DNA from 4 places in the Centipeda sp. (in: firmicutes) genome. Region 2 is predicted to be linked to each of the others. Evidence: riboswitches for the same ligand, from Rfam matches in the RefSeq annotation. Region 2 holds a riboswitch; each other region holds the start of a gene.
The links. Region 2 has a riboswitch for cobalamin ahead of nikB (nickel ABC transporter permease). Riboswitches for the same ligand answer to the same signal wherever they lie in the genome.
Positions count from the first base shown of each region.

Region 1: it holds a riboswitch for cobalamin, as region 2 does, so the genes downstream of both, ACO6BQ_RS02120 (TonB-dependent receptor domain-containing protein) here and nikB (nickel ABC transporter permease) in region 2, are expected to answer to the same signal.
Region 3: it holds a riboswitch for cobalamin, as region 2 does, so the genes downstream of both, ACO6BQ_RS02090 (ABC transporter substrate-binding protein) here and nikB (nickel ABC transporter permease) in region 2, are expected to answer to the same signal.
Region 4: it holds a riboswitch for cobalamin, as region 2 does, so the genes downstream of both, ACO6BQ_RS03905 (TonB-dependent receptor plug domain-containing protein) here and nikB (nickel ABC transporter permease) in region 2, are expected to answer to the same signal.

Region 1 is NZ_DBHIVL010000006.1:32,916-36,046, forward strand. It holds gene ACO6BQ_RS02115 (amidohydrolase) at 1-1,078, shown strand, start outside; cobalamin riboswitch at 1,293-1,464, shown strand; gene ACO6BQ_RS02120 (TonB-dependent receptor domain-containing protein) at 1,705-3,131, shown strand, end outside.
Region 2 is NZ_DBHIVL010000011.1:15,876-19,006, reverse strand. It holds gene ACO6BQ_RS03180 (MATE family efflux transporter) at 1-667, shown strand, start outside; cobalamin riboswitch at 789-1,027, shown strand; gene nikB (nickel ABC transporter permease) at 1,177-2,121, shown strand; gene nikC (nickel transporter permease) at 2,118-2,930, shown strand; gene ACO6BQ_RS03165 (ABC transporter substrate-binding protein) at 2,942-3,131, shown strand, end outside.
Region 3 is NZ_DBHIVL010000006.1:26,074-29,204, forward strand. It holds gene ACO6BQ_RS02065 (Crp/Fnr family transcriptional regulator) at 1-45, opposite strand, end outside; gene ACO6BQ_RS02070 (flavin reductase) at 48-572, opposite strand; tRNA gene ACO6BQ_RS02075 (tRNA-Val) at 671-746, opposite strand; tRNA gene ACO6BQ_RS02080 (tRNA-Val) at 789-865, opposite strand; gene ACO6BQ_RS02085 (secretion protein HlyD) at 1,013-1,138, shown strand; cobalamin riboswitch at 1,214-1,385, shown strand; gene ACO6BQ_RS02090 (ABC transporter substrate-binding protein) at 1,567-3,131, shown strand, end outside.
Region 4 is NZ_DBHIVL010000015.1:15,531-18,661, reverse strand. It holds gene msrB (peptide-methionine (R)-S-oxide reductase MsrB) at 1-1,032, shown strand, start outside; cobalamin riboswitch at 1,119-1,332, shown strand; gene ACO6BQ_RS03905 (TonB-dependent receptor plug domain-containing protein) at 1,523-3,131, shown strand, end outside.

The DNA.
Region 1 (3,131 bases), on a different contig from region 2:
AGAAGTTGAAACCACTAAGCGCATCCGTGCATCCTTGGAACGTGCGGGAATCCGTATTCTGGATCTGCCGCTCAAGACGGGGCTTGTTGCGGATGTCGGCGCAGGTGAGACCATCGTTGCCCTGCGCAGTGATATCGACGCGCTGCCCATCGAGGAACAGACGGATCTACGGTATCGCTCGGAGCATGCAAGGCGTATGCACGCCTGTGGGCACGATTTTCACATTGCTGCGGTGCTCGGTGCAGCGTTGCTGCTCAAGCAGCGTGAGGCGAAGCTCGCGGGACGTGTGCGCATCTTCTTCCAGCCCGCAGAGGAGGCTCCGGGCGGGGCGAAGGTACTCATCGAGGCGGGGGCTCTGCAGGATGTTGCGGCAATCTTCGGGCTGCACGCATCGCCGCTCCTCGAGGTAGGCACGGTCGGCATCACGGCAGGTGCGGTGATGGCGGCGGTGGATCGCTTTGTGTTCCGCTTTCGCGGCAAGGGGACACACGCCGCACATCCCGAGGCGGGGGTGGATCCGATTCCGCTGGCGGCAGCATTTGTGCAGTCGGTACAGACGGTTGTCGCACGCAATCTCAATCCGTTCTCCGCAGGGCTTGTGAGTGTCACGCATATCGAGGCGGGGAATACGTGGAATGTCATTCCTGAGGAGGCTCTCATCGAGGGGACGACGCGCAGCATGGATGCGCAGGATCGGGCACGCATCCGAGGGCGTGTCTGTGCGCTTGCGGAGCAGTTGGCGGCGGCGTATGGCGCGACGGTAGAGACGGACTGGTATGAAGGTCCGCCGGCAACGCTCAACGATGGCTTTTGGGCGGCGTATGCAGAGGAAAAAGCAAAGGAACGCAATCTGAATGTAGTTCCCGCACCAAAGTCGCTCGGTGGTGAGGACTTTGCCTTCTATCAGGAGAAAGTACCGGGGATGTTCGTCCTCGTCGGCACGGGGCTTTCCCCCGCGCTCCACAATCCGAACTTTCGGGTTGATCTGAATGCGCTCGCGCCGTCGGCACATTATCTCGCGGAACTCGTATGCGGTGCATTTAAGGAAGCACTGATAAATTCAGCCACGCCATCTTGACGCATCTTTTTTGCCCGCACTGTGCCCTCGATCCTCCACATAGCTTTGGCTATGCGTCCAGTTTGCCTCCTTGTTCGGACGAAAAATCTACGCCAATCTGGCAGACTTCATTTTATCAGCGATTCCTAAAATACATTGATTTCGATTAAATTTCCTTGACGTTTTATTTATTCTATGATAATCTACAGGAGGATTTTGGGAATAAAATCACAATTGAATACTTTGCTAATCGGGTGTGCGTTGCACTTAATAGAGAAGCAGGTGAAAGACCTGCGCTGTCCCGCAGCTGTAATGCAGAGTCGACCTCAATACGTCACTGGGAAACCGGGAAGGCGAGGAAGACGAGGATGCAGAGCCAGAAGAACTGCCCGATTGGAACGCTGTATCGTCCCTGCGAGAGACAGGAAGGCACGATTATTTTTATGTGTTTCGTATGCCTTTTTGCCGGAGAGCAAGAAGGCTTTTTGTTTGCGCTTTTCATGAACAAATCTGTCTGGATGTTACGTTTGGATATGAGGGGGTCATCAACACAAATCCTGAGGTGATTTTCTCATTGCCAATAGAGAGTGTGGTAGCGGACATAATGGGAGAGGGAAATACTGCCCATTAAGAGGGGGAAAATCTTTATGAAAAAAAGGCATCTTACTCTGTCGATTCTGGCAGCGATTGTCGGCACAGGCTTGGGACAGAACTTAGCGCATGCAGGATATGATGAAAATCTTCAGCATTATACGATTGATAACATTGTTGTTGAGGTAGAACAGACAGTCAACCAGTTCAATGATACGGTAACAGAACAGTCCTACTACCGCACGGGCGGCGATGTCAAGGTCATTACAAGGGAAGAGATTGAGAAGCGGCATTATACGGATGTGACAGAGGCGATTAAGCGGATTCCCGGCGTGACCTTCCAGAATCCCGGGTATCGCGGCGGTGAGTATGGATACGTAGCGTATAACAACGGCGTTCTGATCAATGGTGATTCGCGCGTCATTATTCTGGTCGATGGACGCCGCGTTGACAATGCTGCGAGTCAACGGATCAGTGATTCGAGCCGGCGCGGTACAAAATCCACGGGCGTCAATCTCGATCAGGTCACGAATATGGAAAATATCGAAAAGATCGAAGTGATCAAGGGATCCGGCGCCTCAGCTTACGGACCGGATGCAACTGGCGGTGTGATCAATATCATCACACGTAAGGGGGGCTACAGCACAGTTGGGACGATTGATTTGGCAAGCGGGTCGTGGAATAAGCACAATTATTCATTTAGCTACTCCGGCTCTCTGGATAATGATAACTCCCTGCATTATTTTGTTTCGATGAATCGCACAATGTCCGGTGATACAGAATTCAAGGATGGACAGACGGGAGATATCATTCGTCTGCCGGGTTCTCGTTATAAAGAAGACGGTGCAAATATTAGAATTGATAAGGATTTTGACAAAAAGCATAACTTGAAATTATGGTATAACCACAAAAGCGGACGGGATGGTTATCCCGTTGCAACACCGAGTGCAAAGTATTGGAATGAAAGAGATTGGTATCGCATTTTATTCGAGGTCGTCGTGGGGCGCTATGATTCGAACCACAAGCTCACAGAAAAGGGACAGTGGTGGACGGATCAGCGTCAGCCGGGGTATCACAATATCTATCTGACACGATATATGTATGACATCTCCAACGACTTTAACAATAACGACTGGGATTTGGTATATACTTTCAATAAAGATAAGGGAATGGAGAGCTTTGTTCGCGCCTATTATCAGAACCACATTTATAGGGGACGAGGTGCATTCCAATTCTCCCTGTTTGGTGGCGGCGGCGGAAATGGCGCCGGTGTAGGCTATGATGAATACAACAATACGTTCCCGATGGGAACTACTTATGAGCAAATGTATGCGTGGATGAAGGAACATCTGGCACCGTTCCCTGGTGGGGATAAAAAGGCGATGGATGAATGGGTAGCCAAGACGGGCGGCGTTTCGCCTGTTACGGACTGGCACCGTGAGGAAAACAGCGGAATAGAGCTGCAATATGCAAAGTCGCTTGG
Region 2 (3,131 bases):
GCGCGTCTATCTGCGTGAATTCCTCAGCGTATTCGGTGGTATCTTCAGTGAGCAGGGATTTGAACGCATCGGCATGGTCGTCTATACCCGCATGGTTGCGGAACTGGGGACGATTCCGTATGCCATCCATGCAATTGCAATGAACTTCTGTGATTTCTATTACAGCTTCTGCAATGGGATGGGAAAGGCAAGCACGGTTCTCGCCGGACACAACAGAGACAGCCACAAGCAGAATGAATGGCGCCGCTATCTCTGGACAGGGATGCGTTGGGGTCTGATTTTCTCCATCATTGTATTCCTCATAACCTTCTTACTGCGTGAGGAAATCTTTGCCGTCTATGCACGTGATGCAGCTCTCCTTCCTCTTGGCAGCCTGATTATCGCATACGTCGCAGCGGTCAGTTTTCCCGAGGCGTACCAGATGGTCTGTGCCGGTATTCTGCGTGCAAGCGGAAAGACAACACAGGTAGCAGCCTATTCCTTTATTAGCATAACGGTACTGCGGCCAATTATCACCTATATTTTCCTCTGTAAGTACAATATGGGACTTGAGGGTGCATGGCTTTCACTGGCACTCGATCAGAGTATGCGCGCCATCTGTGCAGCCATACTCCTGCGCAAGGTATATCATGAAAGAAATTCCAAGCATGCATTGAATCCATGTTAAGAAAAAATCAAGATGAAGTACAAGGGACTTTCTGGCTGTCCAAATACAATAATCTGAAATAGGTGTCTTGACAAGTATATCTAATATGGATATACTACGTTTGGACTTATGTTGAAAACTGAATATATGACGTTGCGAGTGTCGACGGATGAGTATTACTTTGTACGCATTCTGTTGAGCGATGAGAGGAAAATGGGTGGAATGCCCATGCTGTCCCGCAGCCGTAAATAGGGAGTGGTCTTCCACAGGCGCAGAGCCTGTGCCTGTAAAAAGTCACTGGGGTGTAAATAAACATCTTGGGAAGGCGGAAGAACGCGCTGATCTATGAGCCGGAAAGCCTGCTCGCAATAAGATTCATTGATGGACTCACGAGAGATGGGGAGATGGATGCACGATTTTCAGCACTGGGGGAGTGTTGCAAGGTCGTTGTTTTTTGTGTGCATTCTTCTTCCTGTCTCAAAAGAGACAGGAAGTTTTATTTTGCAAATGACAACAAAGGAGTTGGGGAGTTGAGTGCAAAAGCAATCCTGATGCGTCTGGGGCAGATGATCATTACTCTGCTGGGGGTCAGTTTTCTGACGTTCAGTCTGACATTCATTGCACCGGGCGATCCTGTGGATGCAATTCTCGAGACAGGCGATACGATTGTCTCACAGGAGACAATTGAGCAGACCCGCCACGAGCTGGGGCTGGATCGACCGTTCCACGAACAGTATCTCAGTTGGCTGAACGGTGTGGTACACGGGGATATGGGGCGTTCCTACTCGGCAAAAATGCCAGTGCAGGAAAAACTGCTGCAGAATCTTCCAGGAACACTGCTGCTTGCAGGCACGGCAGTGGTGATGATGCTCTTGATCTCCATTCCGGCAGGAGTGATTTCGGCACTGTACCGGAATCGATGGCCGGATCAAGTCATACGATTCTTCACCTTTCTCGGTGTCTCCATGCCGAGCTTCTGGGTAGGACTTATTCTGCTCTATGTGTTCGGTCTGAAGTTAGGGCTTTTCCCGATTGCAGGCGGAGAAGTCAGCCTTGATCGTATGATTCTCCCTGCCTTTACACTTGCCATCCTGCTATCGTCGAAGTATACGCGGCAGGTACGTACGGCAGTGCTTGAGGAGCTCGGACAGGACTACGTTATAGGTCTCAAGGCACGCGGCATGTCGATGCAGCGCATCCTCTGGCGACACGTTCTGCCGAATGCCTTCCTGCCGCTCATCACACTGCTGGGCCTTGCCATTGGCTGGCTGCTCGGCGGCGTTGCCGTCATTGAGATTGTCTTTTCGTGGCCGGGCATCGGACGCGTTGCTGTGCGTGCGATCGAAATGCGCGACTATCCGCTCCTGCAGGGCTTCGTCCTCTGGATTGCAACGCTCTATATGTTTGTGAATCTCATCGTTGATATATCCTATGCGTATCTTGATCCGAGGCTCAGGAAGGGGGCGAAGTCATGACGCGGGATCAACTGCTGTTTCGTATCTATACAGGCATCATCCTGCTGATTGTGCTTGTCGCTATCTGTGCGCCGCTGATCTCGTCATACGATCCGTATGAGTCGCAGATTCAGAATTCACTTCTGCCGCCATCCGCTGAGCATTACTTCGGCACAGACAAGCTCGGACGCGATATCTTTACGCGTATCCTCTATGGTGCACGCATCTCTATCACGATGGCACTGATCGTTGTGATTATTTCGGGTGGTCTTGGGACATTGATCGGTGTGATCTCTGCCTATGTCGGCGGCAAGGTTGACAATGCCATCATGCGTCTGACCGACGTGTTCCTTGCATTTCCTGGCATCGTCCTTGCCATTGCAATTGCAGGTGTGCTCGGCGGCAGTGCAGTCAACGCAGTTCTCGCCGTTGTTATCGTGGGCTGGACAAAGTATGCGCGTCTTGCGCGCAGCCTGACCCTCAAGGTAAAACAGCAGGACTATCTCTCTGCAGCGATTACGAGCGGAACACGCCCGATTGCGATGATTCGTCGGCATATCCTGCCGAATATCATACCGATCATCATTGTGACCGCCGCACTTGACATCGGCGCACTCATGATGGAACTTGCAGGTCTCTCCTTCCTCGGATTTGGCGCACAGCCGCCGACACCGGAGTGGGGGCTCATGCTGAATGAGGGACGTCAGCTGATTCAGACGGCACCCTGGCTTATGATTTTCCCAGGACTTGCAATTGCTTCTGTGGTTGCAATCTTTAATCTATGGGGAGATAGTCTGCGGGATATTATGGACCCGCGCAAGGCAAATTAAAGGAGGAAAAAATGGGAAAGAAAAAAAGATGGCTGACAGCTCTACTGACAGGCTGTATGGCAGCTGCACTCCTGACGGGCTGTGGCGGTGGTCAGTCGGCAGGGGACAAGACGACGCTGAAGGTCGGTGTGACGAACTTCGCGGATACGCTTGAGCCGACCGAGAACTATTTCAGCTGGGTTGTTATGCGCTACGGCATGG
Region 3 (3,131 bases), on a different contig from region 2:
CTGCGCAAGGATGCGCGCGGCATTTTCCTTGTCTTTGGTTGCCATACTTACTCCTTGATCAGGACATTCTCGATCTCCGCAATATACATTGTGTGATAGTCATGTTCCGGATAGTAGGTATTTGGGAAATCCTCTCGTTCATTGACAGCGGCATATGTGAAGAAGGACTTATCCAACGGCTGCGCATAGAGTTTTTTCGTGAGCAGAGTGAGACGCGCCTCCTCAAAGTACGTATAAGCACCGTGTTCCTTCAGCGTAAGCCCCTGCTTTGCGATCTTATCCTCGTTGCGCCCCGATACGGTTCCAAAATACTGCATCATGGGCTTGTATTTCTGCTCAAAGATCGAGAGAGTCATACCATCTGAGGCATCGACAAACTCCTTCGTGTAGCGTGTCGGACGAATGAAAATATAGGCGACGGGACGCGCCCAGAGGATGCCAAGACCACCCCATGAAGCCGTCATTCCGTTGGTCTTTCCATCGTGCACTGCACTGACCAGCATCCAATCTTGACCAATCAGTTTGAATACATTGTCGGTCAGATCCGTTGGGCGAATTTCCTTGATTGACATGATATACCTCCCCAATAGCGTTTTGTTTGCTACCATTATAGCATAGGGGAAAAGAAAGCACAAAAAAACCGCCCACACGGGACGGCTGTTATATACAATGGTGCTCACTGAGGGATTCGAACCCCCGACCCCCTCCATGTGACGGAGATGCTCTACCAACTGAGCTAAGTGAGCCTGAGATGAAAAAATCCGCACACTTGCGGATGAAAAATTAAATGGTGGGGTTAACAAGATTCGAACTTGTGACCTCCTCGATGTCAACGAGACACTCTAACCAACTGAGCTATAACCCCATTTGTTCGCCGCTCATGTCCAAACGACAAAATGAATTATAACAAGGGATCGAAAATCTGTCAAGGGAATTTTTCAAAAGAATGAAATATGGGCATCAAGTCTCTTAAGGAATCGCTGATAAAATGAAGTCCGTCAGATTGGCGTAGATTTTTTGTCCGAACAAGGAGACAAACCGGACGCATAGCAAGGACTATGTGGAGGATTTGTCGACACAGTGCGGGCAAAAAAGATACATCAAGATGGCGTGGCTGAATTTATCAGTGCTTCCTTAATAAGTAATCGCATTTCATATTGACATCCTGTAGATTGTATGATAGGCTGAACCCGAATCTCGTTAAAATCATAATTCCATATTTTGCCGATCGGGTGCGCGCTGCGCTTAATAGAGAAGCAGGTGAAAGACCTGCGCTGTTCCGCAGCTGTAATGCAGAGTCGACCTCATGATGTCACTGGGAAACTGGGAAGGCGAGGAAGACGAGGATGCAGAGCCAGAAGAACTGCCCGATCGAAGCGCTGTTATTATTCCTGCGAGAGACAGGAAGGCGTGGCTCGTGTTTCGTGCGCCTTTTTGCTCTTTAGCAAAGAGGCTTTTTATATGTCTGGGCGAAAGTGATGGAAGGAGGTGGATGGAAGGCGCAGAATGATAGGATTGTCTGGAGGAAGGTATGCTGTGAGTATTGGGTGTTATATGCGAGGAGGCATGACAGTGAGGAAACTTTGTATGTTTCTGCTGGCGGCGATGATGATGCTCACCGTCGGCTGCGGAGGCGCGGATCAGGCGAAAAACGAGCGCGCAGAGAAGGGCGAAATCGTGATCTCGGTCGGCAAGTATATGGTAGGCGAGGGTTTCGATCCGACGATGGGATGGGGTCTCTGGGGGCCGGATCCGTTCCACAGCGCATTGATGGGACATGATGAAAAGAATCAGCTCATCAAGGAGCTGGCTACAAACGTTGAACGTTCAGAGGATGGGCTGAAGTATACCTTTACGATCCGGGATGATGCGAAATTCTCTGACGGTCAGCCGCTGACGGCAGAGGATGTCGTCTTTACCTACGAAACGGCGAAGAAGGCGGCCAGCGCCGTGGATCTGACCGCGATGGAGTCGGTGCGCGCCCTGTCCCCGACGCAGGTGGAGTTCAAGCTGTCACGCCCGTGGTCTGTTTTCCTCGAAACGGCGGCATCCCTCGGCATTGTGCCGAAGCACGCCTATAAAGAAGGGTATGCGACGGCGCCGGTCGGCAGCGGTCCCTGGAAGGTCGTCTCGTTCCAAAAGGAACAGCAGCTTGTGATGGAGCCGAACGAATATTATTACGGAGAAAAGCCGAAGCTGAAAAAGGTGACGGCGCTGAATCTGGGCAATGATGCTGTGCTTGCAGCAGCGCAGTCCGGACAGGTCGATCTCGTCTTTGCACCGCCCGAATTTGCGGCGGCAAGCGTGCCGAATATGAAATTGGTAGTGATGGACACCATCGACAGCTTCTGCGTCAATATGCCGCAGGAGCCGGAGCATGACGAAAACGGCATGCTGGTCGGCAACAATGTGACGAGCGATCCTGCCATCCGCCAGGCACTGAACATCGGCATCGACCGCAAGACGATCATCGAGAATGCGCTCGGCGGCTTCGGAAAGCCGACGATGAATTTTGCGGAAGCTCTTTCTTGGGCGAATAACGATTTGCAGGAATCGGACAACCGCGTGGACGAAGCAGTGAAGATCCTTGAGGCTGCGGGCTGGGTGGATACGGACGGCGACGGCATTCGCGAGAAGAACGGTCAGAAGGCGGAATTCGTCATCAATGGCCGTTCCAATGACCTGCAGCGCTACAATACAGCGGTGGCGCTTGCACAGGATGCGAAGAAGCTCGGCATCAACATCATCGCAAAGTCGACGCCATGGTCGGAGGCCCGCAAGATAGCGCGCAACATCCCGACGGTATGGGCGGGCGGCGACTATACGCCGCAAGTGATCTACAATTATTTCCATTCCTCGCAGGTCGGGGTGAATGTCATCAACAACTCTGCCATGTATCGCAACCCGACGGTTGATGTGCATATCGATCGGGCACTTGCCGCTGCGACCGATGAGGAGATGCTGCGCGAGTTCCGTGCGGCACAGTGGGATGGCATGACAGGGCCGAAGGTCGATATCCCCTATCTTTGGATTGCGACGGTTCAGATGCCGTATTTCGTCAACAATCAGCTCGATCTCGGTCAGCTGCGTGCGGGTGAGCGCGGACAGGGCATGGGGATCCTTATAACACT
Region 4 (3,131 bases), on a different contig from region 2:
CCGCATGAAATCGTGCAGAAGAACAGTGTAGCGGACGGTCAGAAGGAAATCTATCTTGCGGGTGGCTGCTTTTGGGGGACGGAGCTCTATGTTGACCTCGTATATGGTGTGATCTCTGTCGAGAGTGGTTATGCGAACGGTATGACCTCACATCCCTCCTATCGTGCCGTGTGCAGCGGCAGTGGTCATGCGGAGGCGGTTCATGTTGTCTATGATCCGCGCGTCGTTTCCCTTGACGAGATTCTCACCGCTTTTTATGACTCCATCGACCCGACGGCAGTGGATCGGCAGGGGAATGATGTTGGGCGGCAGTACCGTTCGGGCATCTACTATGTGCCAAATGCGGACGGCAGTGAAAGCGATGATGCCCGTGTGATACAAGCCTCCCTCGATGCCCTTGAGAAGCGTATTGGAAAGCCCGTCGCGATTGAGACGGGAGCGATCGTGAACTTCTACCGTGCCGAGGAGGAGCATCAGGAGTATCTTGAGAAAAATCCGAATGGCTACTGCCATATCTCGCCTGCCCTCATCGCGCAGATGCGCGAGAAACGCGCTGCTGCGGAGCGGACGGGGAAGCATCCGGCACGCACCTTTGTAAAACCCTCGGATGCCGAACTCAAGGAGCGTCTGACCGGGATTCAATACGCCGTTACGCAACAGAAAGCGACCGAGCCCGCGTTCCGCAACGAATATGATCATGAATTCCGCGAAGGAATTTACTGTGACATCACGACGGGCGAGCCGCTCTTTATCTCAACGGACAAATATGATTCCGGCTGCGGTTGGCCGGCATTTTCGCGCCCGATTGACAGCGCACTCATCGCCGAGCACGAGGATCGCTCCTACGGCATGGTGCGCACAGAGGTCACGGCGGCGGGCAGCGGCGCGCACCTCGGACACGTCTTTGATGATGGCCCTGCAGCGACGGGCGGTCTGCGCTACTGCATCAACAGTGCCTCCCTGCGCTTCATTCCAAAGGAGGAGATGGAGACGGAGGGATACGGCGACTATCTCTATCTGCTGGAAAAATAATCTCACATATTGAGAGAATTCGTAAAATATCTATTTCTCGTATTGACAAGTACTTCCTCCAATGTTATCTTTAGCATTGCGAAAACTTTATAGGAATTGGATCAGGTACTTTGTGTTTAATAGAAAATCCGGTAAGGAGTCATCTCCATAAGCCGGAGCGGTCCCGCCACTGTATCAGTGAGCAAGCCTGCATGGAAATGTACTGTCATTTCCGATAACGTCACTGGGGGAGTTCCCTTGGGAAGGCGCAGGTCTGCGATGAACTGGAGCCAGGAGAACTGCCTGATTGACAATCGCCGTTTGACCTGCGAGTGATGGGGATGGGGATTTGCGTGCTGTTTTATGCCGCTTTGAGACCCTTTGATTGAGAGCCTATGAGCCCTTTTCTGCTGTTGCAGGAAGGGGCTTTTTGTTTACCCCTATACCTAAAAGTTTTCAAAATATGATTACGGCGCATGGAGTGCGTTGCAGAAGAAAGGTGACATAGGATATGACAAGAGAGAAGAAGTGGACGCTGGCGGTGCTTGCGGCATTTGCGGGAGCAAGTTTTGTCGGAACGGCATATGCTGCAGAAAGTGCAGATGCCCCATCCGAGGAGACACACGCGCTTACCGATACGGTTGTTACGGCACAGCGCCGTGAGAAGCGCGATCTCGACACGCCGGCAACGACAACGATCATCACGGCGAAGGAAATCGAGAAGGCCGGCTACCGCAACGTATTCGAAGCCATCGACCAGCAGATCGGATCAACGAGCACATCCTACGGCGAGGCGGGGCAGGACTTCGGGCTTGCTGCGGGGCGTCTCACATTACGCGGCTATGACCGCGGAACCCTCGTCATGGTGAACGGCGTGCCGATGAATCTCAAGAACTACCCGAGCACGGAGAACATCCCGGCGAACATGGTCGAGCGCATCGAGATTGTCAAGGGTGCAGCGTCAACGCTTTACGGTGCTGAGGCGATGGGCGGCGTTGTGAACATCATCTTGAAACAACCGACCGAACAGGAATCGGAATTCAAACTCAGTCAGACCGTTGGAAACTATTTCAAGAAGAGTGAGGCAACCTACGTAGGTGACCGTATCATGGTCGATGTGAGCCGTGAGTGGTCGAAGGATCTTCCACACTCGAATGGGTTTGGGATGGATAAGATCTCTTGGGTTGACTGGTGGGTCGGCAAGGGAAAGAAAAACCGTGTCGGCTTGATTGCCCAGCTCACGGATGAACTGTCCTTCAACTACAACTATATGGACGCCGACATCACGCGTGGTGGGATTCGTTATAAAAAGAATGCCTCGAAGACGGCACTTGTCCCCGAGGGAACGAAATACAACTATCGCTATAATGATCTCCGCCATACGGCAAGTCTCGTCTATCAGGGCAAGGATAATGGAATCCATGCAGTTCTTGGTTACAACTACCGTAAGGTTGATGGATACGACTATCTTGCCAACAAGAAGAATGACGGCAATGCGACCATGGACGGTCAGATCCTCGACGTACAGAAGACTTGGAAGCTGAAAAAAGACTCTCTGGTGCTGGGCTATTCCTACAAGCGTGAGGCAATTGATACGCCTGCCAAAAAGCGTTCTGCTGTGCGCACGGGCAACTCCCTTTATGCTTCGTACAGCAAACAATTCACGCCGAAGTTTAACTTTACGCTTGGGCTGCGCGGAGAGTTCATCAACGATCCTGAGGAGGATCAACGGGTCTTCGTGCCACAGTTCCAGACGAACTATCAATTTGATCGGAATACAGCTTGGTATATCAACGTCGGCAAGGCATTCCAGATGCCGACGGTAGACGATAGCTTCCGCTATAATAATTTTAACCCGACTGGTCTAAAGCCGGAGAACGGTTGGACATACGAAACGGGGGTCAAGATTCGTCGCGGTAATGATACGTGGAAGGCCGCCGTATATCACATGGATATGAAGAATAAAATCGGCTGGCGCTATGATAGGGCGACAGATACGCATTATGCAGTCAATACGGGACAGTTCCGCAATACAGGGATTGAGTTAGAGTATGCAAAGCGCTTTAATGATGCGTGGAGTCTGACGCTTGGGGGGGCTGTGTCCAATCCGGAAATACAGA